DNA from 4 places in the Streptomyces sp. NPDC058653 genome. Region 3 is predicted to be linked to each of the others. Evidence: riboswitches for the same ligand, from Rfam matches in the RefSeq annotation. Region 3 holds a riboswitch; each other region holds the start of a gene.
The links. A riboswitch is a leader RNA that binds a small molecule or an ion and turns the genes downstream of it on or off. The one in region 3 is predicted to bind cyclic di-AMP.
Positions count from the first base shown of each region.

Region 1: linked by a shared signal. The riboswitch ahead of ACFWU9_RS14235 (LysM peptidoglycan-binding domain-containing M23 family metallopeptidase) and the one ahead of ACFWU9_RS11180 (NlpC/P60 family protein) in region 3 are both predicted to bind cyclic di-AMP.
Region 2: linked by a shared signal. The riboswitch ahead of ACFWU9_RS25410 (M23 family metallopeptidase) and the one ahead of ACFWU9_RS11180 (NlpC/P60 family protein) in region 3 are both predicted to bind cyclic di-AMP.
Region 4: linked by a shared signal. The riboswitch ahead of ACFWU9_RS13465 (transglycosylase family protein) and the one ahead of ACFWU9_RS11180 (NlpC/P60 family protein) in region 3 are both predicted to bind cyclic di-AMP.

Region 1 is NZ_JBHXRM010000013.1:123,701-125,890, forward strand. Features, by position in the region: gene ACFWU9_RS14230 (tyrosine-protein phosphatase) at 1-204, opposite strand, end outside; cyclic di-AMP (ydaO/yuaA leader) riboswitch at 606-770, shown strand; gene ACFWU9_RS14235 (LysM peptidoglycan-binding domain-containing M23 family metallopeptidase) at 775-1,722, shown strand; gene ACFWU9_RS14240 (SGNH/GDSL hydrolase family protein) at 1,895-2,190, shown strand, end outside.
Region 2 is NZ_JBHXRM010000033.1:70,270-72,459, reverse strand. Features, by position in the region: gene ACFWU9_RS25415 (HPr family phosphocarrier protein) at 119-400, shown strand; gene ACFWU9_RS25410 (M23 family metallopeptidase) at 510-1,313, opposite strand; cyclic di-AMP (ydaO/yuaA leader) riboswitch at 1,326-1,493, opposite strand; gene ACFWU9_RS25405 (M16 family metallopeptidase) at 1,737-2,190, opposite strand, start outside.
Region 3 is NZ_JBHXRM010000009.1:176,056-178,245, reverse strand. Features, by position in the region: gene ACFWU9_RS11185 (ATP-dependent DNA helicase) at 1-560, opposite strand, end outside; cyclic di-AMP (ydaO/yuaA leader) riboswitch at 915-1,077, shown strand; gene ACFWU9_RS11180 (NlpC/P60 family protein) at 1,076-2,190, shown strand, end outside.
Region 4 is NZ_JBHXRM010000012.1:125,938-128,127, forward strand. Features, by position in the region: gene eno (phosphopyruvate hydratase) at 1-221, opposite strand, end outside; gene ACFWU9_RS13465 (transglycosylase family protein) at 483-1,208, opposite strand; cyclic di-AMP (ydaO/yuaA leader) riboswitch at 1,212-1,386, opposite strand; gene ACFWU9_RS13470 (transglycosylase family protein) at 1,645-2,190, opposite strand, start outside.

The DNA of each region.
Region 1 (2,190 bases), on a different contig from region 3:
CGCGTTGCGGAAGTCGAAGACGGTGTGCAGTCCCAGCGAGGTCAGGAACGCCGAGTCCTCGGCGGTGGCGTGCGCGAGGTGGCCGCTGCGGAAGAGGCGTCCGTACCGTACGGTCCGTCCGTCGACGGTCGGCAGACCGCCCACGTCCCGGAAGTTGCGTACTCCGGCGAGATCGGGCTCGCCCGGCGGGACCTGCTCCGGCACCTCGTGCGTCACGTGCGCTCCTCCGCGTCTGCGGTCGGCGCTCGTCGCCGACGCGCTCCGACTTTACGACATCGGTTCCCTCTGAAAGCGCCTGGCGAATAGGGCTTCTGTCCGGATTGGGTGATTGCTCATAAGGTGCCCCGGTCGCAGGTGAGATGGGTGCAGATCGGCTTCGGCTGGTGAGCAGGATCATATCCGTGACGGTGTGTGGCCGGGCGCGGGAAGGGAATTGGGGGCGTCGCACGGAATTCGAAGATCCGTAATCCACGCAGGGTGACCGCTCACGGAGCCGATATTCAAGGGTGGATTGACGGAGAGGATTCACCGGCTTGTACCGGTCGCCCCACGCGGCTTACCGTCACCGCAATCCGAGCGGATCGCCGAATCCTGCCGCCGTTCGGAATCCGCATCCACCCAGCACTCATCAACGTGTGGCAGGAGCGGGGGACCCAGGTAGAACGCCGGTCCGGAGATCCGGACGGCTTGGGGTGAAGCCGCGTCACGGCGCGGCCGGGCATCTCCAGCCCGAACCCGACAGCTCACCTCGTAGGCGCCGGAGAGGAATTCGCCATGCCCGGAAAGGGTAAGCACCGTCGTCCGAGGACCAACCCGATCACCCGTGGATTCGTCGCCGCGGGAACGGGTGGCGCCGCCATCGCAATTCCGCTCATCGGTGCCACGGGCGCCCACGCCGCGGAGCAGTCCTCCGCACCGTCGGCGGCCTCCGGGCGCGCCGTCGCCGCGGCGCACAGCACGGCCACCGCGCAGACCGCCCAGAAGGCCGCGACCGCCAGAACCGTGCGGACGTACTCCGTCACCGCGGGGGACTACCTCGCCAAGATCGCCGAGAAGCAGAAGGTCAGAGGCGGCTGGCAGAAGCTCTACGCGGACAACCGGGAGGCCGTCGGTGACAACCCGTCGCTGATCCACCCGGGTCTGAAGCTCACCATCGGCGCCAAGGCCAAGGCCAAGGCGTCCGCCGAGGACAAGGCCGAGGCCGCTCCGAAGAAGGCAGCCCCGAAGAAGGCCGCGCCCGCGAAGCCCGCTCCGGCCGAGCCCGCCCCGAAGGCCGACACCACCGCGAACGAGCCGGCCGCGCAGAGCGCCGACTCCGGCTACACCGCGCCCGTCGACGGCGCGACCGTCACGACCCCGTACCGCGCCGCCGGCGGCAGCTGGGCCAGCGGCTACCACACGGGCGTGGACTTCGCGGCCGCCTCGGGTACCACCGTCAAGGCGGTCGGCCCCGGCACCGTCGTCTCGGCCGGCTGGGCCGGTTCGTACGGCAACGAGGTCGTCATCCAGCACGACGACGGCCAGTACTCGCAGTACGGCCACCTCTCCTCGCTCTCCGTCTCGGCGGGCCAGCGGGTCTCCGGTGGCGACCAGATCGGCCTCTCCGGTTCCACCGGCAATTCCACGGGACCGCACCTGCACTTCGAGATCCGCACCGGTCCGAGCTACGGCTCCGACGTCGACCCGGTGGCGTACCTGCGCGAACACGGCGTTTCCCTCTGACCACTTCGGTCACGCACGTAATCGGCCGTTCGGCCGGCACCTTCGGGTACCGGCCGAACGGCCTTTCGTATATTCCCCGGTTGAACGAATTTTGACCGATGGCGTTTCTCACCGAAGCCGGCGTCTTCTTACGGTCGCGTAGGTCGGATCCCCGGGTGAATGATGTTCTGCTGTGGCTGACGATTCGAGAACGGAAACCAGAGGTGCCTTCGGGTCTTACGCGGCCATCGGTGACAGTTTCACCGAGGGCGTCGGCGATCCCGGACCGGGCGGAATCTACGTCGGCTGGGCGGACCGTCTCGCGGTACTGCTCGCCGACCGGACGCCGGAAGGATCGTTCCGGTACGCCAATCTCGCCGTACGAGGACGACTGCTCGACCAGATCGTCGCCGAGCAGATCCCGCGGGCCAAGGAACTCGCCCCGGATCTGGTGACGTTCTGTGCCGGCGGGAACGACATCATCCGGCC
Region 2 (2,190 bases), on a different contig from region 3:
CGCGCGTCGGTAGCGGCGGTTACCGGGGCGGGGCAGGCTATGGGGTGCCGCACCGGTCCGTTCCGGGACACATGAGACACTGGTCTAGACAACAACTGTGAACTTGAAGGGCAACACCATGGCTGAGCGCCGCGTCAATGTCGGCTGGGCCGAGGGCCTGCACGCCCGTCCCGCCTCCATCTTCGTCCGTGCCGCCACGGCTTCCGGCGTTCCGGTGACCATCGCCAAGGCCGACGGCAGCCCGGTCAACGCGGCGTCGATGCTCGCCGTGCTGGGGCTGGGCGCGCAGGGCGGCGACGAGATCGTCCTGTTCTCCGACGCGGACGGCGCCGAGGCCGCGCTCGACCGGCTGGCGAAGCTGGTCGCCGAGGGGCTCGACGAGCTTCCCGAGACCGTCTGATTCGCGGGCGGACGACGCGGCACGCGGACACGACGAGGGCCCCGGCGGAACGGAACGCCGGGGCCCTCGTCGTGCGCCGGCCGATCCGCGAGGATCCGCCGGAGGGGGCCTAGAGCCGTACTCCGTGCGCACGCAGGTAGGCGACCGGATCGATGTCGGAGCCGTACTCCGCGCTCGTCCGCGCCTCGAAGTGCAGGTGCGGGCCGGTGGAGTTGCCGGTCGAGCCGGAGAGGCCGATCCGGTCGCCCGGGGCGACGCTCTGGCCGATGGAGACACCGATCGACGAGAGGTGTCCGTACTGGGTGTAGGTGCCGTCCTTCATACGGAGGACGATGTTGTTCCCGTACGCGCCGCCCCAGCCCGCCTCGACGACGGTGCCGGCGCCGACGGCCAGGACCGAAGTGCCGGAGGCGGCGCGGAAGTCGACGCCGGAATGGCTGCCGGACGACCAGAGCCCGCCGCCTGCCCGGTAGCCGGTGGTGACGGAGGAGCCGGCGACCGGGAGCCCGTAGGAGCCCAGGCGCTCGCGCTCCGCCTCGCGTGCGGCGCGCTCCTCGGCCCGGCGCAGCTCCTTGGCGCGGGCCTCGGCCTTGCGCTTCGCCTCGGCCTTGGCGCGGGCGGCGGCAGCGGCCTCCTTCTTCTCCCGGGCGGCCTTCTCGGCCGCGGCCAGCTGCGCGTCGGCCTGGGCGTCGATCTGCGCGGCGAGGGAGTCGTCGATGACGAGGGCGCGGGCCGGGGCCGCCGGGGCGGCCTCCTGGGCGATGGTCGACTCCGCGTCGGCGGCGAGCGCCGGGGAGGCGAGGGTGCCGATGACACCGGCCGCGGTGAGGGTGGCGGCTCCCGCGAAGTTCGCGCGGCGGCGCGTCGTCCGGTTCGGGGCACGGTGCTTCCCGGTGGCACGGGTGAACGCCATGAAGTGGCTGGTCCTTTCCTTCCTTCTCGCCTACCGGGTTAGCTGACGGGTTCGGAGCAGGAAGGTCTCCTACGGGCTCCTCCGCGGATCGCGCGAAGGCCCCCGATTCACCCCAGGGACATCGATTGGGTCCCCGGCTCCCCAGGCTCGCGCCTGACGGGGACTCGGCGATGGCTGTCCGGTGCCGCGGATGCGGCGGGCTCTGACGAACAGCCGGACCGACGCTAGGCGTTCATCTTTCAATCACCAAACGGACAGGTGCTTTTGTAACGCACGCCACAGGGCATACGGGCAACCGACCGATGAATACGGACATAGCGGGGAACCCCGGTGACAGGTTCGTCACCGGGGTTCCCTTTGTCCTGTGCCGGACACGCCTCGGGGCGCCGCACCGAGCCGCCGCTCACACCTCGGCCGCGCGCCTCAGCCGGCGACGACCGTCACCTCGCCGATGGCCAGGGCCTCGACCGGCTCCCGGATCACCGAGGCGTCGCCGACGAGCACCGTGACCAGCCGGTCGCCGGGGAACGCGCTGACGACGGCGGCCGTCGCCTCGACCGTGCCGGTCTCGGCCAGGCGTGCGTACAGCCGCGCCTGGAAGTCGTCCGGCAGGTGCTGCTCGACCTGGTCGGCGAGCGTGTCGGCGACGGACGCGGCCGTCTCGTACTTCAGCGGCGCGACCCCGACCAGATTCTGCACGGCCGTCTCCCGCTCGGCGTCCGTCAGGCCCTCGGCCGCGAGCGTGCGCAGCACCTTCCAGAGGTCGTCCAGCGCCGGTCCGGTCGACTCGGTGTCGACGGAGCCGCTGATGGCGAGCATGGAGGCGCCCGTGCCGTCCGGGTCCGAGCGCAGCACCTGCGCGAAGGCACGCACGCCG
Region 3 (2,190 bases):
CGGCAGACCAGGGCCATGAGCCGCTTGGAGTCGGCCGCGTCGTAGATCGAGAACGACGACGTGAAGCCGAGCCTCTTCGACTCACGGCGCAGGATCCGCACACAGGCGCTGTGGAACGTCATCACCCACATGGCGGCGGCGCGCGGACCGACGAGCTGCTCGACGCGCTCCTTCATCTCGCCCGCGGCCTTGTTGGTGAACGTGATCGCCAGTATCTCGCCGGGGTGCACGCTCCGGGTCCCCAGCAGATGCGCGATCCGGTGGGTCAGCACCCGGGTCTTGCCGGAGCCCGCGCCGGCCACGATGAGCAGGGGCGATCCGGTGTGTACGACAGCGGCGCGCTGCTCCTCGTTCAGCCCTTCGAGCAGCGCCGCGGGGTCCACGACGGTGCGCGGAGCGCCGTCGCGGTGGTGCGGATCCCTGGGCGGGGGCACGTCGAACTTCCCTCCGAAGAGATCGTCGGGCACCTGTTCCGGAGCGGTGTCCTCGGGCGGCGGCGGGGGCTCCTCGGCCGAGGGCCGGAGGTCCGCCAGGAAGCTGTCGTCAAAGAGGCTGCTCATCGCTTCCTGAGTCTAGGGGGTCTCTTGCCGATCAGGCCGGATGAGGGAGCGGGGTCTGGTGCGTGCGATCGCAAGGCGGAGGTGGGAGGCATGGCGGAGCCATGCCGACCGACGACAACGCGGCGGGCGTGCGTGCCAGGGACCGCCAGCCCGGCAAGATCGGCAAGACACCTCCTGGGGTGCCGCACTGACAGCGGGTCGCCACATGGCCGCGCGGGGGCACCAACGAGCGTTTACGCAAAAGGTCACGAAAATGTATCGGGCATATCGACCATCAAACTTCACAGCAGCACCACACATTGGCTAGCGTGCTCGCCGAGGCGGTCCGTACTCCATCGGTGATCAGCGCCGAGCGGACGGCCTCCGCCGAATCCGTGCTTCCCCGAAGGGAGTTCGGAACCGGGGACCCACCATGTTCCACCGGGGTGAATCGGGCCGTTTCCCCAGGCCCGTAGGGCAGCCTTCCGTTCCGCCCGAACCCGACAGCTAACCCGGTAGGCGGTCCACGGAAGGAGATGCCGGCCTTGGCATCGCATCGCAAGACGCGCGCCCGCACCGGGATACGCGCGAACACCCCCGCCGTCGGTTTCACGACCGCCGCTCTCGCCTCGGTCACCCTGCTGTCCACGCAGAGCGCCACCGCCGCGCCCGCCGATCCCAAGCCCTCGGTGGAAGAGGTGCAGAAGAAGGTCGACGACCTGTACCGGCAGGCCGGTACGGCGACGCAGCAGTACAACAAGGCGAAGGAAGCCACGGAGACCCAGCGCAAGTCGGTCGACCGGGTCCTGGACGAGGTCGCCAAGAGCGCCGACAAGGTGAACGAGGCGCGGCGCTCCCTCGGTACCTATGCCGCGGCGCAGTACCGCGCGGGCGCCGTCGGCCCCACGGCCGCCCTGATGTTCGCCGACAGCCCCGAGTCGTACTTCGAGCAGACCCAGCTCATGGACCGGCTGACCGAGCGGCAGCAGGTGGCGGTCGAGGACTACCAGAAGGAGCAGCGGTCCGCCGCCGAGCAGCGCGCCGAGGCGACGAAGAGCCTGGAGACGCTGACGGAGTCGCAGGCCTCGCTCAAGGTCGGCAAGCAGAAGGTCCAGAACAAGCTCGCGGCGGCGCGGTCGCTCCTCGCCGACCTGACGGCCGAGGAGAAGGCGCGCCTCGCCGAGCTGGAGCGGAAGAAGGAGCAGGAGGCGCGGCGCAAGGCCGAGGCGAAGGCCGAGGAGGAGGCCGCGGAGCGCCGGCGCCAGGAGGAGGCCCAGAAGGAGAATCCTCCGGCGACAGGCGGCGACACGGGCACGGGCACGGGCACCGGCACCGGCTCGGGGACCGGCACCGGCTCCGGCGCCACGGACGGTACGTACGCGGCCAAGGCCGAGAAGGTCCTCGCCTTCGCCCGCGCCCAGATCGGCAAGCCGTACGTGTGGGGCGCCACCGGCCCCAGCTCGTACGACTGCTCGGGCCTGACGGCCGCCGCCTGGAAGGAGGCGGGCGTGCAGCTGCCCCGTACGACCTGGGACCAGGTGAAGGTCGGCACGCGCGTCGCCACGGCGGACCTGCTCCCCGGCGACCTGGTGTTCTTCTACGACGACATCAGCCACGTCGGCATCTACAAGGGCGACGGCAAGATGATCCA
Region 4 (2,190 bases), on a different contig from region 3:
ATGACGGCGAGGACGGCCTTCTCGACGCCCTTGCCCTGGTAGCGGTTCTGGTCACCGTCGCGGAGCTCAAGGGCCTCGAACGCACCGGTTGACGCACCGGAGGGGACAGCAGCACGGCCGGTGCTGCCGTCGTCGAGGCCGACCTCGACCTCGACCGTTGGGTTGCCTCGGGAGTCAAGGATTTCCCGGGCTACGACGACGTCGATGGACGGCACGAGCATCTCCTTCTGGGATGTGACGCGTGGAGTGCAGGGTCTCATTGGCCTTGCGGCATGAGCCTAACCGGCTCCCGGTCGGCGGTCGGCAGATGCCCGCCCGCTGGGACGAAAAGAGTCCGCGATGCCCGTTCGGCCGCGAATGTCCAGGGGTTGGTGGGGGGCGGTGGGGCTGGTGGGGGCGGTGGGTGCGGGGACCGTCCGAACCCCGGCCCGGCGCGTCCGGGGGGAGTGAGGCGCGCCGTGCCGGGGTTCGGGGGGAAAGGGTCAGCTCAGGTGGAGCTGCTGACCCGGGAAGATCTCGTCGGCGTCCTCGACGATGTCCTTGTTCAGCTTGAAGAGCTTCTTCCAGCCACCTTCGACCTTCTCGGTCTCGGCGATCTTGGAGAGGGTGTCACCGGGCTCGACCTTGTACTCGCCGTCGCCCTTCTTGACCGGACCGCGCGTCTCACCACGCGAGGCGGGCTGCTCCTGCGCGGCACGCGGCGCGGAGCGCTCCTTCGGGGCGGCCTGCGGGGCCTGCTCGGGGGCGGACTGCTGGGCGGAGTCGGCCGAGCCGGAGTCGTTCGAAGCGGCGTCGTTGGAGCTGGCGTCGTTCGAGCCGGCGTCGTTCGAGGCGTTGGACAGGCCCACGCCACAGGTCGGCCAGGCACCCTTGCCCTGGCCCGCGAGGACCTTCTCGGCGATCTGTATCTGCTGGGACTTCGAGGCCTGGTCGGCGCTGGACGCGAAGGCGGTGCCGCCGTACGCGGCCCAGGTGGAGGCGGAGAACTGGAGCCCGCCGGTGTAGCCGTTGCCGGTGTTGATGGACCAGTTGCCGCCGGACTCGCACTGGGCGACGGCGTCCCACTCGGCGGTGGTGGCCGCGGAGGCGGAGGTGGCGCCGAGCAGCGGGGCCGCGACGGCGGCACCGGTGATGCCGGCGAGCGTGGCGTAGCGGACGGCCTTGGACGGACGGCGGTGCTTGCCCTTGCCGGATGTGGAAAACAGCATGCGAGATCTCCTCACCGACGCCTGCGAGGTGAGCTGTCGGGTTCGGGCCAAGTGAGTTGCCCGGCCGTGCGGCCCGGGAACGTCTTCACGTCCCCCTGCGCACGGCTGCACCCCGAGCCGGCCGTGATGACCGGCACTTACCTGGGTCCCCCGCTCCTGCCTTCGGCGCGTGACGCGACGAGTACTCCCCCCGACCGACGGCAGGATTCGGCGTGACGGTCGACGGTGCCCGCGGTGCGAGCGGTTCAGACCGTAAACACAGACATCCCGGATGTTCAAAGAAGGAACATCCGGGATGATTCACCCATCCCGCCCCGAGGAAACCCCTGTTTACGCAGGTCGGAACGGAGAGCGGGTGAGTTGCCGGGCAGATCGCATCAGTTGGGGCGAAGAGACGCTTGTCTCACTTGCACAGATGCGGACATAGCCCGCTTGACTACCCCTGATTCGGGGCCAGATCGAGCTTCTGTCCGGGCAGGATGAGATCGGCGTCGGAGCCCACGACCTCGCGGTTCGCCTGGTAGAGCGCGGACCAGCCGCCGTCCATGCCCAGCTGGTCGGCGATGGTCCACAGGCTGTCGCCGGAGCGGACGGTGTACGAGCCGTCGGCGGCGGCCTCGCCGTCGCCGTCCGCGTCGCCGTTACGTACCGAGGCGTCACCCCGTGAGGCATGACGGCCGCTTTCGCGCTCTTCGTCCGCGTTGCCGGTCTTGCCCGCCCCGGTCGATCCCTCGTCGGCGGCGGCCGACTCGCCCGGCTCGGGAGCGGCCTCGCCGCGGTGCTTGCCCTTCCCGGTGGAGGTGTCGGCGCCGGTGCCGGTCTCCGTGCTCGCCTCCGTGCCGGGCTCCTCGGAGCCGGACGCGGAGTCGCGGCCGAACTGCCCCGACGACGGCGTGGAGTCGGGAGCGGGAGGCAGCACGGCCTCTTCGGACGGCTCGGGCTCGGCGGACGCCTCGGGCTCCTCGGCGGCCTCGCTCGCCTC